One region of the Pseudoalteromonas sp. APC 3355 genome, then DNA from elsewhere that is predicted to be linked to it. Evidence: predicted binding sites of a transcription regulator. Region 1 holds the regulator's gene; the other holds the start of a gene.
The links. The regulator LexA, encoded in region 1, represses DNA repair genes until DNA is damaged. The targets are predictions, from matches to a motif close to TACTGTATNNNNATACAGTA.
Positions count from the first base shown of each region.

Region 1 (15,570 bases):
GGCGCCATAACCGCGTTGGCTAATATGTTATTAAAAGCCAATAGCAAAAGTAACTATCCGTTTTTAGCTATTTTAGCTGTGCTTTGTGGGCTCAATGTATTGTATTTAATACTTGTTTTACAACAAAACATGCAGCTTGCACTTGGTGTGGTTGATACCGCAGTACTGGTAATTACTTTACTAGTTGGCATTGTTGCGGGCCGCGTTTTACCATTTTTTACCGCTAAAGGTCTAGGTTTAGCCGCACAAGTTCGCACTCCTAAAATAGATAAAGCGGTGATGTATTTATCTATTTTGGCTATCACTTTGTTTTTCATCAACAAGTTGTTTTTGAACACGATTAATCCTGCGTTAGTTGTTGCAACTGTTGCTGCGCTTCACCTGCTTAGGGCTGGTTGTTGGTGGGATAGCAAGGTATTGAGAGTGCCGTTGTTATGGTCTTTACATTTTTCTTACTTAGCGTTAGGCGTAGGGTTAATGATGGTTGCATTTAGCTTTTATAGCAGTGCAATACAATTTAAAGATGCGCTGCACTTAATCACTATTGGCACAATAGGTATGATGATTTTAGCAATGATGACGCGTGTATCACATGGTCATACAGGGCGGACACTCGCTATTCCCCATTACATGGCTGTTGCTTTTGCGTTTTTGCTTGTGGCCGCTATTACTCGTTCATTACTCCCTTTTATTATTGGGCCTCACCTTGCTTGGCAAATAAGTGCTTTGCTGTGGTTAGTGGCTTTTTCATTATTTTTAATTCACTGCACACCTATATTAACGCGGCGTCGTGTTGATGGGCGTCGTGGTTAGTTCATCCATAGGAAACACATATGTTATCTGATAAAACCATTGAGATTGTAAAAAGCACAGTTCCGTTATTAGCGCAGGCGGGTACGGTTGTTACCGATCATTTTTATAAGCGTTTATTTAGCCATAATCCTGAGCTTAAAAATATTTTTAATATGGCGAATCAAGATACAGGTCGTCAGCAATTTGCACTTTTTAATGCATTGGCTGCGTATGCACAAAATATTGATAATTTAGCCGTATTAAAAGAAGCGCTAACACGTATTAATCATAAGCATACCAGCTTGAATATTTTACCTGAGCATTACCCTATTGTAGGTGCACACTTAATTGGTACGCTTAAAGAGCTTCTTCCTGAGCAATTTACTCCCGATGTTGAATACGCTTGGCGCGAAGCTTACGGCGTACTTGCTGATATTTGTATAACCGAAGAAGCTGCTTTGTATGAGCACAGTAAAAATAAACACGGTGGTTGGGCGGGAACTCGCCAATTTGAAATAACCAACAAACAGGCCGAATCAGAACTAGTAACGAGTTTTACACTTACGCCAGTTGATGGCGAAGCTGTTATTACACATAAACCAGGGCAGTATTTAGGTATTAAAGTTAAGCCAGAGGGCGCTGAATATGAAGAAATTCGCCAGTATTCTATTTCACAAAAAAGTAACGCTAAAAACTACCGTATTAGTGTTAAAAAAGAGCTACAGCCAAAGCCTGGCATGGTGTCTAATTATTTACACTCATTAGAGCAAGGCACTATTGTTGAGTTGTACCCGCCGGCAGGAGACTTCTTTTTACGCAATAACACAAGTCCAGTGGTTCTCATTTCAGCAGGTGTTGGGCAAACGCCAATGCTGGCTATGCTTGAAACGTTATTAAGTGACAACTCTAATCAAGAGATTATGTATTTACATGCCTGCGAAAATACTCAGCAGCATTCGTTTTCAAAATATTTAAATGAGTTAAATGTAGTTTATAACCGCTTACAAACAATGACGTGGTTTAACCAAGCGACAGAGGGCGCTGACTTTACTGGGTTAATGAACCTAAACGCAGTACAAGCACAGCTACCATTGAGTAATGGTGACTTTTACTTATGTGGTCCTGCCGGTTTTATGGCATTTATAAAAAACCAGTTACTTGAGTTAGGTGTTAAAAACGAGCAGATTCATTATGAAGTGTTTGGTCCGCATCAAGACTTGTAATAACGCTTTAAAATAGAAAAAGGCGTGCAGCGATGTGCTGCGCGCCTTTTTTATAAACTTTAAAGTGCCTTATAACTCTTTACAGGTCACACCTTCAAGTACTGTAGTAAGCTCTTTTTTAGGATAGTAAAGTTCGCATTGATTATTACGTAGTTGCAAAATAAACTTCTCAGATTTTATATTATGCGCGCCCATAATTACTCTGCCATCAGACCCTTTACTCATTGCATGATCAATTAGCAGTTCGCTACGTTTAGTAAATACGGAATCGGAAAGTGTTACTAATGCGCCTCCCTTAGCTTGTTGAATTGCCTGTTGTAGTGTTGTAATAACGCTGGGATTAACGCTCGTTAATATAGCGGGTTTAGCGGGCTCACTATTTACACTTTGGCATCCTCCCAAAGCGAATAAGGTAGCTAATGGGAGTAATAATTTAGCCATTACCTTTCCTCACTCAGTGTTGGCCAAGTTAAGTCCATATTACGCTGGGTAAATTGCTCAGGCATATTTAAAGGAATGAGAGATTCACGAGAGCTTGAAAAATTAGCTGGCTCTGCTTTTGCAGCAGCCGTTCTAATTGGACAACTGCCATTTTCAACATGAAACAATGCGGTGGCTAAAACGGCCTCGTCACTGTCGCCTAACTGATGATCAAAGTCGTCCTCAATTTCACAACCTTGAACATCAGCATCAAATTGTGGAGTAGGGGTTGGTGTAAAACCCGCAGCGTATTCGCCAAATCCTTTGCTATTTACGCCACTAAATTGAATAGTGTAATAGGTTGTTGCGCAGTTATGAGTTGGGGTAAAGCCATAGGGCTTACCGCAGGTTGTGTCGCCAATTAAAATAACTTCTGCGTCTATACCTTTTAAACCATTAATAAAAGCTTCTGATGCCGAACAGGTGCCTGATGTGCTTAATACATAAACCTTTGATAGGTTTAAATCAGGTAGGTTTTCACCTGTGCTAAAAAAAGTAGAGTAATCTATTTCTTCATCAATAAATGGAAAAGGTGAATCAACGGGTTGTTTATCGTTTTGTTGAGTTTGATAATAAAAGCGGTTGTTAACGTTGGCATTACCGGCAACCATATAAGCCAATTGTGCTGACAGTGCTAATAAACCACCACCGTTATATCTAAAGTCGATTACAAGCTCATCAATACCATCGGTTTTAAACTTATTTACTGCATCAATAAGCCCTTCTTGGGCAATGCTTATATGGCTATTAAATTGCATGTAACCCACGCTTGAACCATTTGCGGTTGTAATCGTTTTAACATTTTGAACTGGTGTTTGTTCAATATTGCCAGCGGTTACATTAAATGTTTTTTCGGCACCATCGTTACTGCGTACAACAATAGTATGTGAGTCGCCGTTAGTAGGACTAAATAAACCTTCGTTAAGCGTATCTACACCCGACTGTGTATTGGTATTAATGCTAACACCGTCAACTGAAAGTACAGTATCACCACGTTGAAAGCCTATTTGGCTTGCAGGTGAATCATCTTCAAGATAAGCGACGCGTAAAATACGGTCGGCTGTATCGCCAATAAACGCCCAATTTATACCGTAACCAGAAGTAACGCCCGATTGCGCTTCTTGGAAGTAATCTTCAGTAGGTTCTGAAAAATGAAAGTTATCTTTTTTTGCACCTGAGTCGGTAAGCTGCTCTGTTTTTAATTGGGCAAAATAATCGGCTACTGTGGCAAAGCTTTCAGGATCGTTATCGGCAATCTCATCATACCAAAGGTAGGTTTCGTCGCTCCAAGAGCGAAGCCAGAGTTTTTCGTAAAGGGCAGAACCGGCTTGATCTGGGTAAGGCTCGTTGTTATTAAAGGGATCATTACCCGTACGCGGGGTTTCGCAAAAGTTTTTTAAATCGTTAGAGGGTTCAAATACACCCGCAGTCCATGTTGGACTGCTACTAACAGGTGTTGTAACTACAGGGGCTGAGTCGATACCGCTACCGCCGCCGCCACAACCGGTCAAAGCAAAGCCCGCAAATGCAGTGAAAATGGCAAGCGAGGTTTTATTTTTTTTAAACATAGGTAAGGGCTTTTTTTTGTAAATAAGTTGTTTAAAATATTACAACACTCGCTCGTTTATTCAACATTTATAACTTTGATTTATGTAAATGAGTGTTAAAGCTTAGAGCTTGCTCGCACTACTTGTATCTGCGAATGCTTGCTTTTTCCACGCATTAAATAACTTTTGCTGTTTATCAGAGATTTTTAAACCGTATGTTTTCTGCATGTAAGCGTAAGTGTCGGCTATACGTTTACGTGCATAGACAGGCGGTTCAACTACACGTTGCTTAAAGTTTACTTTTACTTCGCAGCGACCATACTGTGTGGCGTTTTCGCTAAGCATGCCAAAACGATAATTAGAGCGATCGGCATTAATTTCGCCAATAGCTGGCGCTAAGTTATTTATATCAGCTTCCATTTTTCTAAATTTAGCACTTACTTTACGGCAGTTTTTACGTCCGCCATCTTGCCAACATTGTAGCTGATGACCAAATTCCCACGCCGGAACAATATGTTCCCACTCAATGCGTAGTGCTCGCACATTTACTTTGCCTGAGCGGGTAAGTGTATTTCGAGGAATGTAACCACAGTTAGAAGGATCAGGAATGAGTTTTTTGCCTTCTTTTTTAATATCACAGCCGCAGTAAATGCTTTTGGCGTTGTCAGGTAGGGTTTTAATTAAATGTCTTTTAGCCGTTGAAAAACGGGTAAATTGTTCGGCTGATACCGAAACGCACACACAACAAGCCAATAAGGCCAGAATAAATCGAGTCATATCCATCACAAATGTGAACTACAGGAATAGGCAGTTTAAAGCCTTGAAGATAAAAGATAAAGTTAACTTAAGGCCTACGCTTATATTAATAAAAAGTGCCTGATTAATTTTTTACTCAAAGTTATTTTCACTATTCATTTATTTCTTACTATTTATCGTATTTTAACCACACAAGGTTACCCGTTAAGGAGTATGCTTAAAGCTTACTCAATATGAGGATTTGGATTGCAAATGAAATTTGTTGATTATTATGCAGTGCTTGGAATATCGCCTGATGCAGATGATAAAGCGGTTAAAGTAGCTTATAAAAAGTTAGCCAGAAAATATCACCCAGATGTAAGCAAAGAGCCTCAAGCAGAAGATAAGTTTAAAGAAATAGCAGAAGCTTACGAAGTCATCCATAACAAAGAAGAACGCACTAAATACGACGAGTTACGTCGTCACCAACAAAATCGTGCTCGTCAACAGCAAGGCCATTATGGTGGTAACAATGCCTCTTCGCAAAGTAATTATCAGCAAAGCGATCCTCAAACCGACCAAGAGTTTTCTGACTTTATTAATTCAATGTTTGGCGGAGCTGGTGGATTCGATCGTTCCGGGCAGAGCAGAAGTAACGCCGCTCGCGCGCAAAAAGGACAAGATGTGGAAATAGAGTTCCCAATTTTTCTTGAAGAGACTTTAGTTGATACCGTGAAGCCTGTTGAGTTTATGTTACCGCAGCGAGACAGCAGTGGCCGTGTCACTGAAATTAAAAAATCACTTAAAGTGAAAATTCCTGCAGGCTCAGTAAATGGCGAACGAATTCGACTAAAAGGGCAAGGCGGATTAGGGTCAGCGAATGGGCAAAATGGCGACTTGTATTTACAAATTAGTTTAGTGCCTCACCCATTATTTGATGTTGAGGGTCATAACCTAAATATAGTTGTCCCTCTTGCACCATGGGAAGCGGCTCTTGGTACAAAGCTAAATTTACCTACGTTGACAGGAAAAATCCAATTAACTATTCCTTCTAATAGTCAGTCTGGTCAACGCTTGCGTATTAAAGGTAAGGGATTAATGAGTAAAAAAGCTAAAGGTGATTTATTTGCTGTGCTTAAAATTGTTAATCCAACATCTGTTGATGATACCAGTAAAAAACTTTGGGAAGAATTAGCCGAAAAAGCTCACTTTAATCCCCGTAATAACTGGAGCAAGCCATAATGCAAATTATCGTGACACAAAAGGACGATTTACTTACTAGCAAAGAGCTATGTTTGAGTAGTGATATTAGCGAAGCAATTTTATATGAGCTAGTTGAGCATAATATTGCGGTTCCAATTGAGGGGGAGCATGTTACACAGTGGCAATTTACGGTATCTGCAGTGACCTTAGTTAAAAAAGCGGCCCGTATCCAACATGACTTTTCGTTAGATTGGTCGGCAATAGCTTTAGTTTTACAATTACTGGATGAGCGTGATGAGTTGATTTTCGAAAACGAAATGTTAAAGCGACATTTGAGTCGATTTAAGCACTTGGAATAAAATAAGCACTAGGCTTATTTACTCTTTGATAAGTGGGCGCTAGCTCTCAAAAACCAATATGACTACTTTGATTTATTCTTATTTTTAATTCGGATAAATCGTTTTAGTCGTATATTTTGTATAAGTAGTAATATTCCACTTAAACAAAAAAGTACACTGGTTGCTGAAAAGCTAATAAGCAGTGGATTATTAAAATTCTCTCGCTCATCGTAATCCATAATATGTAACATCCAAAAAAAGTCGAATATTCGCCATAGCGTGCTGCGAACGGTGACAACTTTGCCGTTATTTTCTGACAAGTACAGTGTTGTGTTAAAAGTGTCGTCAAATTGGACCTGCCAAACATTGGTTTTATATCCGACTTCCCGCGTACCTTGCTTTAGTAGTACAACGCTTGTTACTTGAGCGTCAATAAGTAAGTGTGCTTTAGCATTTGCGGTAATTTGTATTTTAGTTGGCGGTTCAAATGGTCGGCCTGTTATGCCATTGAAGCTTTGCTGCTCGTTATTACTAAAGAAAGTAATAAGTGGTGTAGTTAAGAAGTTCTCAAAAATTATTTGTGTTGGATTAACCACCTGAGAGGCAATATCGTCAAGGGAGGCAACATAATCAGCCTGCGTAAATGGGTTATTAAGAGTACGTGTTGCAAGATGCTCCCCATGAACTTTATCAAGAGGGATTGCACTCATAATTAAACCACCTAGTAACCATGCTAAAATTTGTAGTGCTAATAAATAACCTAACCATTTATGTAACTTGCGAGCATGTTTAAATATTTTTTTATTCATGTTTTAGTCTTATTATTTTTAGAGGCTAGTTTATTACATTAATGGGATAAGTTACTGCGACATTTTGTCGCAGTTTGTACTATAGCTTACTGTAATCATTTAAAAATAAAAAAGATTACACTTAAATCCCTAACATGACTTATCTGTTTAATTGAGCTGGATGTTTGATATCCAGCTAGCTTTAAATGCTAAAAAATACTTAAAAGCTGCGAAATATCCATATAAAGTGGTTAATAGAGCATAGTTGATTTGGTATAACGGTAAAACTGCGTTAAAGTTTGCAATGAAATTATTAGAGGATAAATACGAAACGATGTCGGAAATTCAATTTTTAAATGTAGATCTTGAGCTTGAATCAAAGCAAGATATTAGTTTGCTAGTGGCGGACTTGAAAAAAGTCGCGACGATTTTACATTATGACAAAGACGAATACCGTCAACTAGCGCGTATTGAAGCTACAGGTGAGGTGAGCACACCTGATAAAGCCATAAACCATATATGTGAGCTTATTGAATCGTGTTCGCGTAACGCGCTAAAGCAATGGTTAAGCTGTTCACGTAGAACGTTTGATATTGGTTTTGAATCAGGGACTTCTCCTAAGTGCTTTAATCAAGCCTTAGATGCAGATACATTATTGCGTATATCTGCGATTGGTGCGGGTATGGAAATTACCATTTACCCAATCGAAAAGTAACTATCTTCGCTCTACGACTGCTGCGGTCATTTTTGATACGCAGCACAGCTCATTGCGGCTATTTGTAATTTTTATTTCCCACACTGAACTACGTTTGCCAATATGAAATGCTCTAGCCGTGGCTGTTAAAGTGCCGTTGCGAGATGCTTTTAAATGACTTGCGCTAATCTCCTGCCCTACACAGTAAAATTTAGTAAAATCGACAACAAAGTTAGCGGCATAGCTGGCAACTGTTTCGGCAAGTACAACGTTAGCACCGCCGTGAACCATGCCCATTGGGTTATGATGTTCAGGAATTGCCGGCATTGTGGCAACCAAATAATCATCGCCAATTTCTGTGACTTCTATCCCCATAGTTTTCATTAATGTTCCTTGGCCATTAATGCCTTGCTCTAACTGCTTGCACAGCTCTAAGGTGATGGGCTGGTACCAAATACTCATAATGTCTCCTTTGCATTTTTAATCATTTATAAACTTAGCTTTAGTTATATCCTTGAAATGTACACAAGTGAAATTACTTTAGCTATTTTAAGGCTTAATTTAAATTTGCGATTTTTATTTAACTGTATATACTCACAGTTAAATGTACTGTATGGAAAACCAGTTGTATGCGACCATTAACGAACCGCCAAGCTCAAATACTCGAACTAATTAAAGTTTTTATTAAAGACACTGGTATGCCCCCTACACGTGCTGAAATAGCGCAAACATTAGGTTTTAAAAGTGCCAATGCTGCTGAAGAACATTTAAAAGCACTTGCTAAAAAAGGCGCAATTAAAATGAAACCAGGTGCAAGCCGTGGTATCCAATTAATTGAAGAAGAAGAGCCAGAACAATTAGGTTTACCGCTTATAGGGCGTGTTGCTGCTGGTTCACCTATTTTGGCGCAAGAGCACGTTGAAAGTCACTGCAAAATCGATCCATTAATGTTTAAACCGGCTGCAGATTTTTTACTACGCGTTAACGGTATGAGCATGAAAGATATTGGTATTATGGATGGTGATTTACTTGCTGTACATCGTACTCAAACCGCTGAAAATGGACAAGTTGTTGTTGCTCGCCTAGACGAAGACGTAACTGTAAAACGTCTTGAGAAAGCGGGTCGTAAAGTATTACTTCATGCTGAAAACGACGATTTTGACTCTATTGAAGTAGATCTTGAGAATGAGTCTTTTAATATTGAAGGCTTAGCCGTTGGCGTTATAAGAAACGCTGATTGGATGTGACTTGAAAAATAGCTTTTAAACAAGCAGTTTTATAAATGCGTACTAATTAGTACGCATTTTTGTTTTAAAATTTGTACTAAAAATAGGGCGTAAACAGCCCACTGACTATTTAAGCTGTAAACTTTTTTGCACTTATATTTTCCCCCTCCGAATGCGTTAAACCCCTTTGTTTTGCTCATATTTTGAACTTCCTGTCGCCCAGTTGATTACCGATTTTTTATTAATTATTCAATATCACCTGATTGTTTTTTATACTAAAACTTGCTTGTTGTTCGTTTTTTAGCTAATTGTTAATGTGCTGAGCTAATAATAACTCACAGCTTTTTAGTTTTGAGAACACACAATATACACAAACCCGTTGTTGGCGCAGCAAAACCAATCAATATTAAATGAGATTGACTAAAAAAATAAAAATAACGAATTGGCGTTTAAGCCGTATGCCTCTTCGCTTTGCATTCGCAATAGCATCAAAGGAGCCGTCACATGGGTAAACTGACCTCTACCTTGTGGCTTATATTATGTGTTTTTTCGCACCCAGTTTTGGCTAACAGCCAATACAATATGCGCAAAGGCGTAACCGATATAAGCAATAATGTATATCAGCTGCACATGACCATATTTATAATATGTTGTGTGATTGGGGTGATAGTGTTCGCAATTATGTTCTGGGCACTTATTCATCACCGTAAATCTAAAGGGGCTGTACCTGCCCAATTTCACGAAAGCACTAAAGTAGAAATACTTTGGACTGCAATTCCGTTTGTTATTTTAATTGCTATGGCAGTACCAGCCACTAAAACCCTAATTGCAATGGAAGATGCCAGCAAAGCTGATCTCACTATTAAAATTACGGGTTCGCAATGGAAATGGCATTATGAATATATGGGCGAAGATGTAGAGTTCTACTCTATTTTATCTACCCCGCAAGATGAAATCGCGAATCTTGCAGATAAAAATCCTAACTACTTACTTGAGGTTGATAAGCCTCTTGTACTGCCAATAAATCAAAAAGTACGATTTTTAATGACTTCTGACGATGTTATTCACTCTTGGTGGGTACCTGATTTTGCAGTTAAAAAAGATGCGAACCCCGGCTTTATAAACGAAACATGGACGAACATAAACGAAGAAGGTACTTACCGAGGACAATGTGCTGAGTTGTGTGGTAAAGACCATGGCTTTATGCCCGTTGTGGTGGTCGCTAAATCTGAAGCTGATTTTAAAACATGGCTTGCAGATGCAAAGCAGGCTAAACAAAAAGCAGCATTAGCAGATGCCGCATTACTTGATAAAACCCTCCCAAAAGAAGAATTAATGACTTTAGGCGAACAAGTATATATGGCTAATTGTGCTGCATGTCATCAACCTACTGGCATGGGGTTACCGGGCGTATTTCCTGCACTTAAAGGCAGCCCGATAGTGCTTGGCGATATAAAAGATCACATTGATGTAGTTATCCATGGACGACCCGGTACGGCAATGCAAGCTTTTGCCAAGCAGTTATCTATAAAGCAATTAGCTGCGGTTATTACTTATAAACGTAATGCGTGGGGTAATGATACGGGTGATGTTATTCAACCGAGTCAAATACAGACAGCACTTGATGCCAAAGTGGAGGCGAACTAATGAGTAGCATAGTAGAACAACCTAACGCCAATGAAGCTCATCATGCTCATCACCCAGCTAAAGGTTTTAAACGCTGGCTTTACACAACTAATCATAAAGATATAGGTAGTTTATATTTAATTTTTTCGCTGACCATGTTCTTAATTGGTGGCGCAATGGCTATGGTGATCAGGGCTGAATTATTTCAACCAGGTTTACAGTTGGTCGATCCTCACTTTTTTAATCAAATGACCACAGTGCATGGTTTAATTATGGTTTTTGGTGCGGTTATGCCGGCCTTTACAGGCCTTGCTAACTGGATGATACCACTCATGATTGGCGCGCCAGATATGGCATTGCCAAGAATGAATAACTGGAGCTTTTGGATTTTACCGTTTGCGTTTTTAATCCTATTGGCATCGTTATTTATGCCTGGTGGGGGTCCTGCATTTGGTTGGACTTTTTATGCACCACTGTCCACAACATACAGTAATGATAATACTGCATTGTTTGTATTTGCCGTACATATTATGGGAATTAGCTCGATAATGGGCGCAATCAATGTGATTGTAACCATAGTGAACTTACGTGCCCCCTGCATGACATGGATGAAGTTGCCCTTATTTGTATGGACGTGGTTAATTACTGCCTTTTTATTAATAGCCGTAATGCCAGTGCTTGCAGGGGCTGTCACTATGGTACTTACCGATAAGTATTTTGCGACCAGCTTTTTTGATGCCGCAGGCGGTGGCGACCCGGTGATGTTCCAACACATTTTTTGGTTTTTTGGTCACCCTGAAGTATACATAATGATTCTTCCTGCCTTTGGCATTATATCGACCATAGTGCCTACCTTTTCTCGTAAAAAACTTTTTGGTTATGCATCAATGGTCTACGCCACATCCTCAATTGCGCTACTTAGCTTTATTGTTTGGGCGCATCATATGTTTACCACTGGGATGCCGGTCGCTGGCGAGTTGTTTTTTATGTACGCGACCATGCTTATATCGGTACCTACAGGAGTAAAAGTATTTAATTGGGTTGCCACAATGTGGAAAGGCTCAATAACTTTTGAAGTGCCAATGCTTTTTAGTATTGCGTTTATTGTGCTGTTTACCTTGGGTGGTTTTTCGGGATTGATGCTGGCAATTACACCTGCTGACTTTCAATATCACGATACTTATTTTGTAGTGGCGCACTTTCATTATGTATTAGTAACAGGGGCTGTATTTTCGATAATGGCAGGGGCTTATTACTGGCTGCCCAAGTGGACGGGCAATATGTTTAATATCACATTGGCTAAATGGCATTTTTGGCTATCGCTGGTGAGCGTGAACGTACTGTTTTTTCCTATGCATTTTGTAGGGCTTGCTGGTATGCCGCGTCGAATTCCCGATTACGCTCTTCAATTTGCCGACTTTAACGCAATCATAAGTATTGGTGGGTTTGCCTTTGGTTTATCGCAATTGTTGTTTGTAGCTGTGGTAATTAAATGCGCGCGTGGCGGTGATAAAGTGCCTGCAAAAGTATGGGAAGGAGCAGAAGGGCTTGAGTGGGAAGTTGACTCTCCAGCGCCATATCATACTTTTTCTACGCCGCCGGTAATTAAGTAATGACACACGCACCGCTACTCAAACGTTTGGTACTTATTTGCATAGGCATGTTTGCCTTTGCCTTTGCTTTAGTACCTTTGTATGACGTGTTTTGTGATGTAACAGGGCTTAATGGAAAGCCTTCGCTTGAGCAAGCAGAGCAAAGTACACAAATAGTACAAAACCGAGAAGTCGGCGTTAGCTTTACTACTCACGCACAAAGTGGTGCACCGTTTGAAGTTAAATCAAAAGAATACAGTGTAGTGGTAAAACCCGGTGCAATGCGTGAGGTAATGTTTAGCGCTAAAAATAACAGCAATCTGGATAAAGTAATGCAGGCTGTACCATCAGTCTCACCAGGTAAAGCGGCAAAGTATTTACATAAAATAGCTTGTTTTTGCTTTGATCAGCAACCTCTAAAAGCAGGGGAAGAACTTGAATTTAAATTACTTTTTTATGTTGATACCGCATTGCCAAGCGACATTGAAGAATTAACTTTATCTTATACCGTATTTGATATTAGTGAACAGCTGGTGGCAAGTAATAACTAGCTTTTTAAACTAGTGTGAAACTAGGAGTAAATAAAATGAATCAAGAATATGAGCATTATTACGTACCTGAGCAAAGTCCGTGGCCTATTGTAGGTGCTGTTGCATTGTTTTTTATTGCAGTAGGGGCAGGCTTAACAGTTATGAGTGTAGGTAAAGAAAGTGGTAGCGGGGTTTATCTGCTTTATGCCGGTATTGCTGTACTTGTGTATATGTTGTTTAGCTGGTTTAAAAATGTAATTAGTGAGTCGGACCAAGGTTTGTACTCAGCACAAATGGATCGCTCTTTTAGACAAGGTATGAGCTGGTTTATTTTTTCTGAAGTTATGTTTTTTATGGCCTTTTTTGGTGCGCTTTTTTATGCACGGGTATTGTCGGTACCTTGGCTTGGAGGCGCAGGCAATAATGCAATGACTAACGAGGTATTATGGCCTACTTTTGAAGCCGTTTGGCCGCTAGTTTCAACACCTGCTGGCGAAACTACTCAAGCTATGGGCTGGCAAGGCTTACCACTTATAAATACCTTAATACTGCTTACTTCCTCAATTACTTTACATTTTGCCCACGTAGCGATGGAAAACAATAAACGCACTCCACTTAAGGTTTTTTTAGGCGCTACTATTTTATTGGGCGTTTGCTTTTTAGGGCTGCAAGTTGAGGAGTACATGCATGCATATAATGACCTTAATCTAACGCTAGATGCGGGCATTTACGGTAATACGTTCTTTTTATTGACTGGTTTTCATGGCATGCATGTAACGCTAGGAACCGTACTTTTATTTGTAATATTTTTACGGATATTAAAAGGGCACTTTACTAAAGATAAGCACTTTGCTTTTCAAGCAGCTGCTTGGTATTGGCACTTTGTAGATGTGGTGTGGCTGTGTTTGTTTGTATTTGTATATGTGCTGTAGCGTTTATTGGCGAATTATTTGCTTTAATAAAACCAAGTTTAAGCGCTGCAATAACAACAACTAAAACAACGACCGAAAACAATACGCGACGACCTAAAAAGTGAGACATAGGTCGTCCCTCTGTTTTCCCTGACACCATAATAAACAATGCTCTAAATAAGTTAAAAAGTATAAATATTAACAACAGTACGATAATAATTTTAATAATCACTGAGTTGACCCTTTATGCAGTTAGTTTTATGGCACAAACAAAAGCTTAGCTCACTAATCACACTTTGTATGGTTGTGGTTGTTGTACTTGTGTGTGTGCGATTAGGGTTTTGGCAGTTGGAGCGAGGTGAGCAAAAGCAGCAACAACTAACCGCCATTGCTAAGCAACAGACTCGTGGTGTGATGAGCTGGTCTCAATTACTTAACCTGCCTGATAGCTGGAACAAAACTGGTGTATTGGTTGAGTTAAAAGGGCGGTTTGTACAAAACCAATATTGGCTTTTAGATAATCAAGTTTATAACGGGCAAGTAGGGTACGACTTACTTGCTTTAATAAAGCCAGAAAGCGAAGAAAAAGTGATTTTAGTTAATTTAGGATGGGTAAAAGCGCCTATATCTAGAGATACACTGCCAAAGGTTGCTCTGCCTACAGGTGTTTTTATTCTTAAAGCGCAAATAAAAGAAAATAACTTAAGTAGCTTTACGCTTGAAGATAAAACTACAAATAACGACTTACCTACAAGAATCCAATCTATCGACTTGAATATGCTGAGCACCCAAAGCCAGCAATCATTAATTAATTTTATGGCTTACAGACAAGGTACTGGTGATGAGATTGCAACACCTCATTATGAGGCCGTTGTTATGAGCCCTCAAAAGCATAATGCCTACGCTGTGCAATGGTTTTTAATTGCTGTTGCATGTGCTGTTGTGGCTATTTTTGCGAGTAAAAAAAGGACACATAATGAAAAATAATCCCCTTTTGTTGTTTGTGGGCTGCTGCGCAATCCCATTGGTTTTGGCATATGGCGCTTTAAAGTTTGATTGGTTGCCTACTGCAATTACTAATAATGGTGAGTTTTTAAGCCAAGAAATAAAACTTAAAAATTGGCCGCAAAATAATCCCAAACAATGGACTATCGCACTTAATTATTCAAACGAATGTAACACCCCATGCAGCGAACAGCTCAATGCACTTAATAACTTATATGTGGCACTTGGTAAAAACCAAGGCAAGGTTGATATGGCTGTAATGGGAAGCCCCGACAATAAAAATCTACCATGGAAAATTATTACCGAACAACAGAGTTTAAATCCTGCAAGTTTATATTTAATTGATCATATGGGGTTAGTGGTACTTGAATATCCCTTTAAGGTCGAGCCACAAGAAAACCGTTTAGTACAAAAAGGGTTATTAAAAGATCTAAAAAAATTACTTAACTATTCTCGTTCTAGCTAATTAAGTTGAGCTTAAGGTGGAGTATCTGATGTATAAAAATTATAAAAAATTAGTATTAATAACAGGATTACTCGCTTTGATTGTAGTTGCTTTAGGTGCGTACACCCGCTTAAGTGATGCAGGTTTAGGGTGCCCCGATTGGCCTGGTTGTTATGGCTTTTTAACGGTACCTAAGCATGAGGCTGACATAGCCTTAGCAACTCAAAGCTACCCCGATATGATGTTCGAAACCGCAAAAGCGTGGAAAGAAATGATTCATCGCTATTTTGCAGGTGCTTTAGGCTTACTTATTTTAGGTTTATTTGTGTTGGCTTTTTTAAAACGCCAATATCCAACTACGCCAGTTAAATTGCCTTTGGCTTTACTTCTACTAGTGGTGTTTCAGGCAGCCCTTGGTATGTGGACAGTAACCAT
Region 1 is NZ_JASDDB010000018.1:6,095-21,664, forward strand. It holds gene QMA08_RS18245 (NnrS family protein) at 1-813, shown strand, start outside; gene hmpA (NO-inducible flavohemoprotein) at 834-2,015, shown strand; gene QMA08_RS18255 (hypothetical protein) at 2,085-2,456, opposite strand; gene QMA08_RS18260 (S41 family peptidase) at 2,456-4,063, opposite strand; gene QMA08_RS18265 (endonuclease) at 4,166-4,819, opposite strand; gene QMA08_RS18270 (DnaJ C-terminal domain-containing protein) at 5,051-6,019, shown strand; gene QMA08_RS18275 (chaperone modulator CbpM) at 6,019-6,339, shown strand; gene QMA08_RS18280 (hypothetical protein) at 6,402-7,127, opposite strand; gene QMA08_RS18285 (hypothetical protein) at 7,441-7,821, shown strand; gene QMA08_RS18290 (PaaI family thioesterase) at 7,822-8,262, opposite strand; gene lexA (transcriptional repressor LexA) at 8,430-9,047, shown strand; gene coxB (cytochrome c oxidase subunit II) at 9,531-10,673, shown strand; gene ctaD (cytochrome c oxidase subunit I) at 10,673-12,265, shown strand; gene QMA08_RS18310 (cytochrome c oxidase assembly protein) at 12,265-12,795, shown strand; gene QMA08_RS18315 (cytochrome c oxidase subunit 3) at 12,831-13,706, shown strand; gene QMA08_RS20320 (DUF2909 family protein) at 13,609-13,917, opposite strand; gene QMA08_RS18325 (SURF1 family protein) at 13,932-14,672, shown strand; gene QMA08_RS18330 (hypothetical protein) at 14,662-15,156, shown strand; gene QMA08_RS18335 (COX15/CtaA family protein) at 15,185-15,570, shown strand, end outside.

Region 2 (15,570 bases), on a different contig from region 1:
AGGTAGTAAAACTAGGTAGCGATACACTTAAAGATAGCTACCCAGATGCCAAGCTAATTGATGCGCACGGTAATACCTTATTACCTGGCTTAATTGATGCTCATGGGCACGTTATTGGCCTAGGAGATAATTTATCGCAACTTGACGTACGCGGCGCAACATCGGTTGATGAAGTAACGAATAAACTAAAAGTATTTGCCGATAACAAACAAGGTTGGATTATAGGACGAGGCTGGAACCAAGAGCTTTGGGCTGATACACGCTTTCCTACGGCTAAAGATTTAGACAAAGTAGTTAACGATCGACCTGTGGTGCTTTCTCGAGTTGATAGCCACGCCATTTGGGTTAATTCAAAAGCGCTCGAACTTGCAGGTATTACCGCCCAAACAAAAGCGCCCGAAGGCGGTGAGATAATTAAAGACGAATTTGGCAATCCTACGGGTATTTTTGTAGACAAAGCAGAATCGCTAATTACCCAGCATATGCCAGCCCCTTCTAAACAAGATATAAGTGACTCACTAGATGCAGCAGGTAAACATTTATTAAGTTTAGGCATTACCTCTACTCACGATGCAGGTATTGATAAAACCACATGGGAGGTTTATAAAGAGCGCGGCGACCTTGGTAATTTACCGCTACGTATTGTGGCAATGTTAAGTGGTGCAAGCCCTGATTTAGACACAATGTTAAAGGCAGGCCGATACCACGACAAAAATGACTTTATGGAAATTCGCAGTGTTAAAGTTTACGCCGATGGCGCACTGGGCTCTCGTGGTGCAGCACTTATTGAAGAATATGCAGACAGACCTGGTCACCATGGTTTAATGCTTGAAACACAAGAGAAACTCGAAGCACTCTTTACACAAAGCTTTAAAAGCGGCTTTAGCGCAAATACTCACGCCATTGGCGACAAAGCAAATAAAGTAGTACTTGATGCCTATCAAAATGTGTTTAAAAAAACGGGCGGTATATTACTACGAAACCGAATAGAGCACGCCCAAATTGTAACCCCTGATGATATCCCTCGCTTTAAAGCGTTAAAAATAATCCCTTCAATGCAGCCGGTGCATGCCACTTCAGATATGCATATGGCAGAGCAGCGTTTAACTGAAAAACAACTAAGCGGCGCCTACGCGTGGCAAACATTTTTACAGCAAGGTTCGGTTGTTGCTGCGGGCTCTGATTACCCTGTAGAGCTTGCAAATCCATTTGATGGTTTGTATTCAGCCATTACACGCATGGACCATAACAAACTACCGGAAAACGGCTGGCGCGCAAGTGAAGTACTAAGCCGCGAAGATGCATTGCGTGCATTTACTCTTGGTGGCGCCTATGCAGCTCATCAAGAATTTAAGGTGGGTAGTTTAGAAAAAGGTAAATGGGCCGACTTTATTTTAATTGATAAAGACTACTTTAAAGTGCCTGTTGACGAGATATACAAAACAAACGTACTGCAAACATGGGTAGCAGGAATAAAGCGATACGAAAAAACTAAGACAGAAAATACCACCGAAAAATAAAACTAAAAAAGGGTTAACGCAAGTTAACCCTTTTTGTTTGTGTAGGAAGGCACTTTTAGCTAAACATGTTTTTCACATCTTTTAGCATGTCGTTGTACTCATCACTTGTGAATAGCTGCATAGACGGTATAACGCCTTTGTCTATATACGTTTGCAGCGCTGCAGACTTATCAGAAACCTGTAATGTGCCCTCTAAAATAGCCCCTACTCGAATAAAATCCACGTAACTAACTTTTTCAGGTTTGTAACTTGGGTCAGCCCAGCTCTGAGCTACATCAACAAACTCTTTAGGGAATTCCCACGCTTGCATAATAGATGAGCCAATTTTTCCACTCAGCTTTTGAATTGCATGAGCCAAAAAGCTTGGATTAGCAAATACCTCTGGGTGGCGCTCGGCTTCGGTTAAAATTGGTAATACACCAATATTATAAACAAGTGCGGCGAGTGTAATAGAATCACGGTTTAGTGACGTGTGCTTACTATTTTTTAAATAAAACTCCATGAGTGATATTGAATGGCTAGCAACGGTTAATGTTTTTTGCCATGCCTTACCCATGTAGCCTTTAATTAGCTCATTATTTGATACAAATAATTGTTCCATAGCCATAGCTGTAGCAATGTTTTTAATTTGACGTAATCCAATACGAGTCACTGCTTGTTGTAAATTAGATACTTTTACAGAACGTCCCATAATCGCACTATTAGCTACTTTTATCATACGAGCTGAAAGCGCTGGATCTTGTGAGATTACATCTGACATTTGGATTAAATTCACATCTGGGTTATCTGCAGCTTGGCGAACCTTAATCGCTACTTCAGGTAGCGTTGGTAAAACCAACGTATCGTTATTTATTCTATCGACTAGAATCGTTAATAAAGCGTTTTCTGTAGACATAAAGCTGCCATCCTTTTGTGTTCAGCCTGTAAAGTAACTGCAAACTCAGGCAGTTAATTTTCGTATTAGTAATATAATTAGTATTGTCTAACTTACCGATAAAGTTAAGAAAATTATAGAAGTTTATTTTTATTTATAATGCTTTACCGCTCATGCTTGCCTTACAACGCCAAATACTTGCTATTTACCATTTAGTTTTGCTTTAATGCACTCACAATAAGGAAGCGTTTGTACATACTTAATATTTTAACTAAAGCAGTACAAATTATTAAACTTACTTTTTAACAGGCAATATAATGATCTTAAATAAAATTAGCCAAGCAATTATGCTCTCTGGTGTTGTTTTTCTTAGCGCATGTTCTGAACAAGCGCCGTCTTCTACCGACAACACAGCCGTAGAGCTTGCTCAAAAAAGCAGTGCACAGTCAGGCCCTAAGCTTATTAATGCAGATAAACAACGTTTAGATATTTACACCGACTTTAGCTTACAAAGTGATTTATCGCACTTAAGCGATAATCAACGAGCAATGGTTGCAAAGCTTATTGACGCTTCAAAAATAATGGATGAGTTATTTTGGAAGCAAGCATTTGGTGAAAATAAAGATGCTTTTTTAGCAAAACTAAACGATGAAAAAGTACGTAAATTTGCTGATATTAACTATGGTCCATGGGATCGTTTAAATGGTGATGAAGCATTTTTATCCAGCTATAAAGAAAAGCCACTTGGTGCACAGTTTTACCCTGCTGATATAACCAAAGAAGAGTTAAACAATGCAGACGTTGAAGATAAAACAGGGCTTTATTCTGTAATTAAGCGTGATGAGCAAGGTAAGCTTTACAGCGTGCCTTATTCAAAAGAATATGCTGATGAGCTTGCAAAAGCCGCTGATATTTTACGTGAAGCAAGCAAACTTGCTGACGATAAAGAATTTGCTAACTATCTAAACTTGCGTGCCGATGCTCTACAAAAAGATGACTTCCAAGTATCTGACTTTGCTTGGATGGATATGAAAAATAACCCAGTAGATGTGGTTATTGGTCCAATTGAAACTTATGAAGATCAATTATTTGGTTACCGCGCAGCTTATGAATCTTACGTACTTATTAAAGATTTAAAATGGAGCGAACGCTTAGCTAAGTTTGCAGCATTTTTACCTGAGCTTCAAAAAGGCTTACCTGTAGATGCTAAGTACAAACAAGAAGTACCAGGCTCTGACGCCGACCTAAATGCATATGATGTTGTTTACTACGCTGGGCATTCAAACGCGGGTAGTAAAACAATTGCAATTAACTTACCAAACGATGAGCAAGTACAGCTCGAAAAAGGAACTCGTCGTCTGCAACTTAAAAACGCAATGCGTGCTAAATTTGATAAAATTTTAGTGCCAATTTCAGAGCAGTTAATTGTACCAGAGCAGCGTAAACACATTACTTTTGACGCATTTTTTGCCAATACGATGTTCCATGAAGTGGCTCACGGTTTAGGTATTAAAAATACAATCACAGGTAAAGGTACTGTTCGTCAATCATTACAAGAACACGCAAGTGCCCTTGAAGAAGGTAAAGCCGATATTTTAGGGCTATACATGATTGAACAGTTACTTAAAAAAGGCGAAATTACTGAAGGCACTATTGAAGATTATTACACCACCTTCATGGCAGGTATATTCCGCTCAGTTCGTTTTGGCGCATCAAGCGCGCATGGTAAAGCAAATATGATCCGCTTTAACTTTTTTGCTCAAGAAGGTGCTTTTTCTAAAAATGAAGAAGGCTTATACCGCGTTAATATGGAAAAAATGAGCATTGCAATGGCCAAGCTTTCTCGCTTAATTTTAACCTTACAAGGTGATGGCGATTACGAAAAAGTAGATCAACTAATTGCAACGCATGGCGACATTAAAGAAGAACTTGCTAAAGACTTAGAAAAACTAAGCAAAGCTAATATCCCTGTAGATGTAACATTTAAACAAGGTAAGGAAGTACTAGGGCTTAAATAAGTTTAATTAAACTTAGTTAAACCCTAAAAAAGCGTTGCAGCTTATAATTGCAGCGCTTTTTTTAGCTCTGTGATTTGTAGATCTGTATAAGGCACTGCTGGGTGTTTACCCCATATTGGCGCAGGCCATGCAGCATCACTCGTAAAACGCGCAATATGATGAATATGTAATTGCGGTACCATATTACCTAAAGCCGCTATGTTTAATTTATCAGGTTTAAATACATCCATTAATAATTTACTTAGCTTGGCTGACTCTTTTAAATAAACCATTTGATCATCCTCAGATAAATCAATTATCTCTTTTAAGTTAGCCTGCCTAGGCACTAATACAAACCACGGATACAAGCTGTCGTTCAATAAAAGTACTTTACACAACGGCCAATCGGCAAGTTCTATACAGTCGCGTTTAAGTTCTGGCGCTAGTTTAAATTCAGGGTGAGTCATTGCTATGTCCTACTTTGTCTTTGATAATCGCCACTTTATAGCATTTAGTTGCAGTTGCACACGCTTGGCTTTACCATCAAAGCAATATTTATAATAAGCTAAGGCAACCTTGTGCTAAAAAAAATAAAACACCTCTCACTAGCTATACCGTTAATGGTTGGCGCTATTAGTGTTCAAGCAAAACCTTTATCGCTGGAGCGAATTTTTGACGATCCGAGCCTTTCTGGTAAATCACCTGTACAACTTAAATTTTCGCCTGACGGCAGCCGTGTAACTTACCTACAAGGCAAAAGCGATGACTACAACCGCTACGATTTATGGGAATACAATCTAAAAGATAACACCAACCGTGTGCTAGTTGATTCAGCAAAGTTATTTTCAGGCCCAGAAAACCTATCAGATGAAGAAAAAGCACGCCGCGAACGCCAACGTATTTTTGGTAAAGGCATACTTGAATACAAATGGTCTAAAGATGGCAAAGCACTTTTATTCCCACTCAATGGTGACCTTTATTATTACGATTTAGCCTCAGCTAAAAGTAAAAAACTAACCGACACTGAAGCATTTGAAACCGATGCACGCTTTTCACCTAAAGGTAACTACGTATCGTTTATTCGAGAGCAAAACCTTTATGCTTTAGAGCTTGAGTCTGGTAAAGAGATTCAGCTTAGTAAAGATGGCGGCGGCGTAATTAAAAACGGCATGGCCGAATTTGTTGCTCAAGAAGAAATGAGCCGTATGACAGGTTACTGGTGGTCAGGTGATGAAACTAAAATTGCCTATACCCGCGTTGACGAAACCCCTGTAAAAGAAGCTATCCGTAACGAAATTTACGCTGACGAAGTTAAATTATTTAACCAGCGCTACCCGTTTACAGGTACCGATAATGTTAAAATTCAACTTGGTGTCGTTAAGCTAAACGACCAAAAAGTAGATTGGATTGATTTAGGTAAAGATGAAGACATTTACATTGCACGCGCAAAATGGCTAAAAGACGGCAATACACTGTCGTACCAATGGCAAAATCGCTCGCAACATAAATTAGAACTGCGTTTTTATAACAGCGAAACTAAAGCCCAAAAAGTAGCACTGACCGAAAACAGCGAAACGTGGATAAACCTACATTTTGATCTTGAGTTTTTAAAAGACAAAAAACACTTTGTATGGGCATCTGAGCGAGACGGCTTTAAACATTTATATCTGTATCGCACAAACGGTCAACTTGTTCGTCAAATCACCTCTGGTGATTGGGCTGTTGATAGCTTAAAAGGTATTGATGAGAAAAAAGGCATTGTTTACTTTGCCGGTCGAAAAGATACACCGCTTGAAAGCCATTTATACAGCGCGCCTTTATTTAAAAAAGGCGATGCCAAACGTATTACCGAAAAAGGTCAGTACCACAATGTTGTGCTAGCAAAAGACAATAAAACCTTTATCGATAATAGCTCGTCTGATAATAAACCAAACTCAGCAGCGCTTCGTAAAGTAAACGGCGAATTCATTACCTGGCTTGAAGAAAATAGGCTTGATAGTAACCATCCGCTTACCCCTTATTTAAGCGACTTAGCAAAACCAGAATACGGCACAATTAAAGCCGATGATGGCCAAGTTATGCATTACCGTTTATTTAAGCCTAGCAACATTGCTGATGGCAAAAAGCACCCTGTTATTGTTAACGTATACGGCGGCCCGCATGCTCAACGAGTGACGAATAGCTGGCGCAGTAAAAACTTGTACTTTCAGTACATGGCGCAACAAGGTTATGTAATTTTTCAACTGGATAACCGTGGTTCGTACAACCGTGGTAAAAAGTTTGAAGATGCTATTTATAAACATTTAGGTGTGGTTGAAGTTGCCGATCAAATTAAAGGCGTAGAGTTTTTACGTACACTTGATTACGTTGACCCACAACGCATCGGTGTTTATGGCCACAGCTACGGCGGCTACATGGCGCTTATGACAATGTTTAAAGCGGGCGATTACTTTCAAGCCGGCGTATCGGGTGCTCCCGTAACCGATTGGGCTCTATACGATACACATTACACAGAGCGTTATTTAGGTCACCCTGATACAAATGCTAAAGGCTATGAAGACAGCGCAGTATTTCCATATGCAGATGGCTTAAAAGGCCCATTAATGATTTACCATGGAATGGCTGATGACAACGTATTGTTTACACATTCAACTAAGTTATTTAAACAACTGCAAGATAACGAAAAACAGTTTGAAATGATGACCTACCCAGGCTCTAAGCACAGCCTACGCGGTAAACAAGTGCAAACACACTTACATCAAACAATTACAAACTTCTTTAATCGCCATTTTGACGTTAAATAAGAAAGTAAAGTAATAACAGACTAAAGGCTGATTGATAAATCAGCCTTTTTTTTGCATTAATAGGCGTTAAGCCTAGATTAAACTCTTTTTTTAGCTACGCTTATTCTATGCGCTAAAGCGCACACTTTTTGAGGATAAATGTATGCCTAATCTACGAAGTTTTAGTATATCCCAGCGTTTTTCACTGTTAATAGCCATCGTTATATTTGGACTAATAATACTTAGTATATCGAGCCTAACTCATCAATATAGTTCGCTAAAAGACGAGCAATACATAAAAACACAAAATGTAGTAGAAACGGCGTACAGTATAATCGAGCACTATTATGCGCTTGAACAAGATAACACTCTCACTCAACAACAAGCTCAATCACAAGCACTTAATGCAATAAGAGCACTACGCTACGACAAAACCAATTACTTTTGGATTAACGATTATCAGCCAACAATGGTTATGCACCCTATAAAACCTGCGCTTGATGGAAAAGATTTAACCAATAACAAAGACCCTGACGGCAAATCATTGTTTGTTGATATGGTAAATATAGTGAAAAAAGATGGCGAGGGCTTTATCCCTTATAAATGGCCAAAACCAGGTAAAGATAAACCGGTTGAAAAAATCGCATTTGTTAAAGGTTTTAATCAATGGCAGTGGATTATTGGCTCGGGTGTTTACCTTGATTCAATTGACGAAGCATTTAGCGAGCAACGTAATCTTATAGTCGTCAGTGCAATAATTATGATTATTGCTGTTATTTTACTTAGTTACTTTATAGGTAAGAGTATTTTAATACCGACTCGCTTAGCGGCCGATATGATGAAAGATATTTCACAAGGCGAAGGCGATTTAACCCGTAAATTAAATGAATCCGGTAATGATGAAATATCTGAACTATCACGCTCATTTAATTTATTTGCTCTAAAAATGCGAGAGTCACTTGTTCATGTAGCACAAAGTGCAAACGATGTAAGCGAACATGCGCATACAGTTGACGATTCAAGTAGAACAAGCCACTCATTTATTGAGCTTCAAAACGATAGTTCAACCCAAGTTGCAGCTGCCATGGAGCAAATGACTCACCAAATACACGATGTGAGCCGTAACGCTGAAGCCGCAGAGCAAGCAGCTAAGGATGCAGCACAAAACGCATCAACGGGTAAAAATGTGGTTGCGCAAACAATTACAGCAATAGAAACACTCTCAAGCAACATTGAAACAGTCAGCCGTGTAACAGAAGATTTAGCCAACGAGAGCCATAATATAGGCTCTGTGCTTGACGTAATAAGAAGTATATCGGAGCAGACAAACTTACTGGCATTAAACGCTGCCATTGAAGCTGCTCGCGCAGGAGAGCATGGTCGAGGATTTGCTGTTGTTGCTGATGAAGTAAGAACATTGGCCAGTCGTACAGGGCAAAGTACTGACGAAATTCAAACCATGATCACTAAACTACAAGAAGGTGCAAAAGCAGCAGTAGAAGCAGTTAAATCAAGCCAAGCACTTTCAGTTTCTACCGTAGAGCAGGCGTCATCAGCTAATACTTCACTTAATGAAATAGAGCGACTTGTTTCAATTATTACCGAAATGAACAGCCAAATAGCACGTGCCACAGAGCAACAAACGCAAGCTGCCGACGAGGTTAATTTGCGTATTAATGAGCTATCTCAATCAACTGAGCAATCATTAAATAATACTAAGCAGCTTACCGATGCCAGTGATAACCTTAAACAAAGTAGCGAAGGTCTTTCGAGCGTAGTTAATCGTTTTAAATTAGATTAATCGATAGCGTTCTCATAAAATGCAAAAGCCCTGAATTAACAGGGCTTTTTTATTACATGTAAGTTTTTAGCTTACAAACAATAACGTGCAAACAAGCTCGTTACTGATGCAGCTGTTGGCTTACCATGCTGCCAATCACCGCCTTCAACACCGCTACCTGCTATATCCATATGAACATAAGGTAGAGGCTGTGCAGAGTCGTTACCGTGCTTATCAAGCCCACCAACAATAGCCATAAACGCCATAGGGAACTGATGTCCACGAGCAGTAACGGCAGATGCTGCGTTATTGCTAGATAAAACATCGTCAGCTAGCGTACGTGGTTTAATAAAGTCGTAGTCTTCACGGCGTGAACGCGATACTTCAGCGCCATCGGCCCACAAATCTCCAAGGTCAGCTATTTGACGTGAGACACCAGCACTACGAGCTGGACCATTTTCAACATACGCACCGTAAGGACCCATTGCACGTGCCGCATGACCCGTTAATGTAGCTACAGTAAATAACGTTGGATTAATCTCACCTTTAGCTAAATCTTTCATTTCGCTAAGCAGGTCGCCCATTGCTAAACGCCCTTCTGCATCGGTATTACCAATACGTACACGAACACCTTCACGGCTAGTAATAATTTCATCTGGCACAAAACAATCTGAGCCAATAGAGTTGCGAACAACAGCTAAGTACGATACCACTTTAACGCCTTTAGGCTGATAATCAGCAACGGCTTTCATAAAGCCCGCAACAGAAGCTGCGCCGCCTTTATCACGACTCATGCCTGCCATATGGCCGCCTACTTTTAAATCTGCACCGCCTGTATCGTATACAAGGCCCTTACCTACAAACATAAGTGTGCGAGTAATTTCGCCCTCTGGTACATATTCAAGCTTAACAACACGTGGGTGATGGCGCTCAACTGCATACGATGCGCGAGCAACTGTACTTAGCATTGGGTAATTTTTATCAATAGCTGCAATATCATCAATTACGTCAACTGCAATGTTTGAGCCTTTAAACAATTCAACGCAGTAATCAGCAAAACGTGGAGGAGCCATACGCTCAGGTTCAGTACCACACAGGTCACGCGCTGCATATTGGCCAGCTGCAATTGCATTAACAGCTTTAATAGTTTGCTCGCTCGCGCCAACTAAACCAATCTGTGTAATAGGTTCAATGCTTTCACCGTGATATTCACGCGCTTCTAATGGCTGCCATAAGGCTTGGCAAGCGCCTAAATAAGCAACTTCTAAAGCATGCTGATAACGGCTATCGCCATTTAAATTTGGTAAAAATAATGCAGGGTTAACACTGCCCGACGCTTTTGCTTCGTTAATTGCTAATTTAGCAGCATCAAAATAACGACGCACGTCGTCGTAATCTCTATTTAACGGACCGGTTGGCGCAAGTACAACGCGCTTGTTTTCAATTACTAATAAAGTAACTTGCTTACCGATGCGAGAATCTACGTTTGCTTGAGCTAAAATAGCATCACGTAATGAGTTATTTGGTAACTGAGAAAAGTCATTACTAATAATAATAAGCGCATCATGAGATGTGCATTCAAGGCTTGCACTAACCGCTTGAGGGTATGCCATAAATAAGGTCCTGTTAGAAAACATAAGCCCCTATTATCGTCGATTTAAATATTGAAGACCAGCAAGGAGCGATGAGCTAATCACATAACCTGCCAATAAATGGCAACTTGGAGTTACAGGCTTTACAGCTTAATCGAGAATACTAAGTTGGAAGTTTTGCTCTGGCTCGTTTTTAATGCCAACGCCTATGCCAAGTAATCTTACAGGCTGTTGTAGCCCACGCTGGTAGGCCTTAGTAAGTAGTTGAACAAATATTTCTGTATTTAGCTCGTGATATACCTGATCGGCAGAGGTCACTACAAAATTTGCAAACTTCACCTTAACACTCAATTTATTAATACGGTTTTGTAACTGCTGTTTATTAAGCCTTAAAACTAATTCCTCTAACAACCTTGGCAGCTCATCTAAGCACTCTTGCAAACTTGTTTTGTTGTACTCGTAGGTATGTTCAACACTCAGCGATTTTCTTATACGATCTGTGGATACTTTACCAACATACTCACCTGCACATTTTTGATAAAGCGACACACCAAAATTACCCACATGTTGCTGCATCCAGTTAACGCCTTTTTCACGTACATCCTTGCCGGTATATAAGCCTTTTAAATTTAGCTTTTCGAGCGTTACTTTGCCCACTCCTGGAATTTTCCCCAGCGGTAATTGCGCTAAAAAGTCATCGACCTCATCAGGCAAAACGACAAATTGACCATTCGGTTTGTTTTCGTCACTGGCTATTTTGGCAATAAATTTAATCGGTGCAATACCTGCTGATGCAGTGAGCCCTGTAGCATTGTAAATATCGGCTCTTATTTGCTGTGCAATAAGTGTGGCACTGCCTTTACATGCGGTGCTGTCTGTTACATCTAGATAGGCTTCGTCTAAAGAAAGGGGTTCAATTAAGTCTGTGTAGCGGCTAAATACTTCACGTATTTGGTTTGAAGCTTCTTTGTATACAGCCATGCGCCCTGGGACAATAACTAAATCGGGGCATAATTGTTTAGCATGATAGTTCGACATAGCCGATCGTACGCCATACTCTCTAGCTATATAGTTAGCGGTTGAGAGCACGCCTCGTCGGCTATTGCCTCCAATAGCAAGCGGTACACATGCAAGTTTTGGATTATCTCGCATTTCTACTGCTGCATAAAAGCAATCCATGTCTATGTGAATAAACTTCTTCATCACCACAACAATAACTGGTTATTTATACAGTCATTATTATTGAATCACATGCGATAAGCAAGCCTAGGGCCTGTTTATCTTTCGAGGTTAAATTTGCAGCAGTATGTTTGGTATTTAGGCAAGGCAGAGCCTATGTAGTGTGGTTATTCCCCATAAATGGGCGATAACGTAGCACAAATGCCAAACATACGCTGCCCGAAGGGTTCTGCCTAGGGGCAATTTACTCTTTGTTGCCTACATGGATGTAGGTAAGGGGCGTGAGCAGGACGCGGAAGCTTTGCTCGGTTTTTTTACTTAGCCCACTAGGTCACAAACCTTGCGCCGCGATTAAATAGCCCCTAGATTGAACAAATTTTAATCCTGAAAGGTCAACAGGCCCTAGTTAACGATTAAAAAAAGTGTTTATTATCCTCCGTTCTCTTATAACCACGTAGCCAATACATAACCTCAAATAAAAATCCTGCCAACATTAAAATGATAGCGCCAGATTCATTCCCCATCGCGTAACAGGTAAAAGAAGCTATAAAAACCAAACAAGCTAAGGACCAATTAATTATATTCTGCATATTTTTACCTTTGTGTGTTTTTGTGTTTGTCTGTGTAATTTAACTGTAGACCTAAAATTAAACAGGTACAATCATCTTATAAAAAAAACATGCCATTAATTACCTTGAGCTCGTAACACCATGTTGATAATCTAAGTACTTTGAAAATCAAGGGCCAATAAATAATGCAAACGTTTAAAGATCAGCACCCTATTCATACCGATATCACCGTAGCATGGGCTGATATGGATGCGCTACAACACGTAAATAATGTAGTGTATTTACGTTACTTTGAAATAGCCCGAATCGACTTTTTAAATAAAATAAATCTGTTCGACACAATAAGCCCAAACGGTGTGGGCCCAGTAATAAGCGAAAATAACGTTCGCTATAAACGCCCAGTAACTTTTCCCGACACACTCACTGTAGGCGTTACAATTACAGATCTTAAAACAGATCGCTTTACCATGAACTACACCGTTTACAGCCATGCGCAAAAAGCAATAACGACTACGGGTGCATCTAAAGTTGTAATGTTTGATTTTACTACAGGGCAAAAAGCCCCAATCTCCGAGCCTCTTTTATCGGCTTTAATCAGCCATGCTCAAAACTAATTTAGTTAAGGAATTTTTATGCAATACAACCCACTAGGTAGCAGTGGCGTAAACGTATCTCGAGTGTGCCTAGGGAGTATGACTTGGGGTAAACAAAATACTCAAAGCGACGCTGATGAACAAATAGCCTACGCGCTCGAGCAAGGCGTAAACTTTATTGATACAGCCGAAATGTATGCTGTGCCTCCTTCGCCAGAGACCTATGGTAAAACCGAGGAAATTATTGGCAATTGGCTATCGCGTAATCAGCAAAAGCGCAGCGAAGTGGTACTAGCTACAAAAATTGCAGGCAATGGATTATCGTGGGTACGTGATGGCGGCAATATTACTCGCCAAACAGTAATAGAAGCCGTAGATGATTCACTTAAGCGACTTCAAACAGACTACATTGATTTATATCAACTACATTGGCCAAACCGCTCTACCCCTCACTTTGGCAGACAATGGCCCGGCACTCTTAAATTTACCGACGTAAATACACAAGAGCAACAAGCTAGTATGCTTGATATTCTAGAAGGCCTTAATGAATGTGTTAAAGCAGGTAAAATTAAGCACTGCGGTTTATCTGACGATACGCCATGGGGTATAAGCCAGTTCTTAAGTTTGGCCAAAGAGCATAACTTACCGCGTATGGTATCTATTCAAAATGAGTTTAGCTTAGCGCACGCTAAAGACTGGCCGTATTTAATAGAACAATGTGTACACGAAGATATTGCCTACTTACCGTGGTCGCCTTTAGCAGCCGGTTTATTAACGGGTAAATATCTAAATGGTGCTCGCCCAGAAGGTTCTCGTTGGACCTTCATGCAGCGTAACGGTATTTTTAGAGATACACCCAATGCAGAGCAAGCCACTAAGCAGTATGTTGAGCTGGCTCATGCAAACAATATTACTCCAGCACAACTAGCCTTAGCATGGTGTAACCAAGTAGATGGCGTAACTTCTTCAATTATTGGGGCAACATCTATAGCTCAATTAAAGGAAGATATAGACGCATTTAGCATAACGCTAAACGACGAAATTCTTAGTGAGATTAACACCATATTTAGAAACCATCCGATGCCTTATTAAGCATGTATGAGTTAAAAGCAGCCTTGAATGAGGTTGCTTTTAAACTAAAATATTTGACCCTACTACAACCAACACTATACTTTTATTAAGTTTTCTTAATTCAACGAACACTTATCAATGCTGAAAAACGGATACTATGCATTTTGCTTATTAATTGTATTCAACGCGCACGCCGTTGAGCAAAAAGTACAACCTCTAGAAGAAATTATTTGGCTGCAAAGTTACACGCCCCCTTTTCATATAGCTAAAAGTGAAAGCGCACCACAAGGCGGAATTTGCGACAACCTAACCGAGCAACTCATCAGAACCATAACTGATGTAAAACATACCCGCTTAATTGTTCCTCAGCAGCGTATAAATAAATATTTAAATGAAGGAAAAAATGTATGTTTTCCGTGTGTTATTTATAAAAAAAATAATAACCAACAACTTAACTACTCAAATCCAACAACGGTATATCCCCCATTTTCAATTATCACAACTAAAGAGCTAAAGCCGCAATTAGAAGAAAAGCACGGCTCGCCTATCCACCTTATTAATTTATTAACCGACCCGCAATATGTATACGGGCAAGCAGCTGCACGTAAATTTACAACTAAAATTAATACAATTATTGAAAATACAAAACGAGATAAAGAGTCTTCGTTAAGTTGGAATAGCGAAAATGAAAGTCAGGCTGTTATAGCACGCTTGAGTCACGGCTTTTTAGACTACTCAATTGATTACCCGTTTATGGCTGATTACTTTAATAAACAAGGGGAGTATACGAATATAGAAAGTGTGCCAATTGCAGAAAATGACATTCAATTTATAAGAGGAGCAATAGGCTGTGCGGCTAACGCACCTAATAATTTTGCACAGCAAGCCCTTAAAAAAATTAACCGCGCACTAAAAGCTAATGTACTCCAATCGCCTGAGTATCAACAAAGTCAGCATAATTGGCTTAAAACTACCTTTACTGACTTTGATAAACACTACCAACAGCAAGTCATTAATTTTTACTTACTTGCCACTGATGCTCAAGCAAACACTGATCATTAGCATAAAGCGCCACTGCAAAAATACTTTTAGCTGTTACCTCACCTACGCCCGACGGTGTACCTGTCATTATTACATCACCGTCTTCTAAGCTCATAAATTCACTAATTTCTTGTAAAATTGAGTCAGGGTTGTGCAGCATAAAATGAGTATCACCTCGCTGAACCACTTCATTATTAATTTTAAGTTCAAAGGTAAAGTGCTTCATTGCATCAGTTAACGCTACAAAATCAGTTAAAATTACAGAGCCGTCGAACGCTTTAGCGCGCTCCCATGGAAGCCCTTTATTTTTTAATTTACTTTGCACAGTACGCTTAGTTAAATCAAGGCCGAGTCCAACACCTGCAAATTTTTTATTTTTAACTACAAAACATAGCTCGGTTTCATAATGCAGCGTATCGCCGTTGTGAGCTGCAAATAACGTATTAGTAATTGCGCTATTTGGCTTATTAAATAAAACCATTTGCTCTGGCGTTTCGTTATTTAGCTCTGCAATGTGTGCTGTATAATTACGCCCAACACACACTACTTTTGATGGTGTTAATTCTTCAGA
Region 2 is NZ_JASDDB010000002.1:181,465-197,034, reverse strand. It holds gene QMA08_RS04155 (amidohydrolase) at 1-1,520, shown strand, start outside; gene QMA08_RS04150 (HDOD domain-containing protein) at 1,576-2,415, opposite strand; gene QMA08_RS04145 (Zn-dependent hydrolase) at 2,712-4,412, shown strand; gene QMA08_RS04140 (HIT family protein) at 4,454-4,858, opposite strand; gene QMA08_RS04135 (S9 family peptidase) at 4,970-7,195, shown strand; gene QMA08_RS04130 (methyl-accepting chemotaxis protein) at 7,338-8,975, shown strand; gene QMA08_RS04125 (leucyl aminopeptidase family protein) at 9,047-10,567, opposite strand; gene dinB (DNA polymerase IV) at 10,697-11,749, opposite strand; gene QMA08_RS04115 (thioesterase family protein) at 12,480-12,908, shown strand; gene QMA08_RS04110 (aldo/keto reductase) at 12,927-13,979, shown strand; gene QMA08_RS04105 (ABC transporter substrate-binding protein) at 14,097-15,020, shown strand; gene QMA08_RS04100 (fumarylacetoacetate hydrolase family protein) at 14,971-15,570, opposite strand, start outside.
Region 2: the regulator LexA is predicted to act here: its motif matches at 11,762-11,781, upstream of dinB (DNA polymerase IV).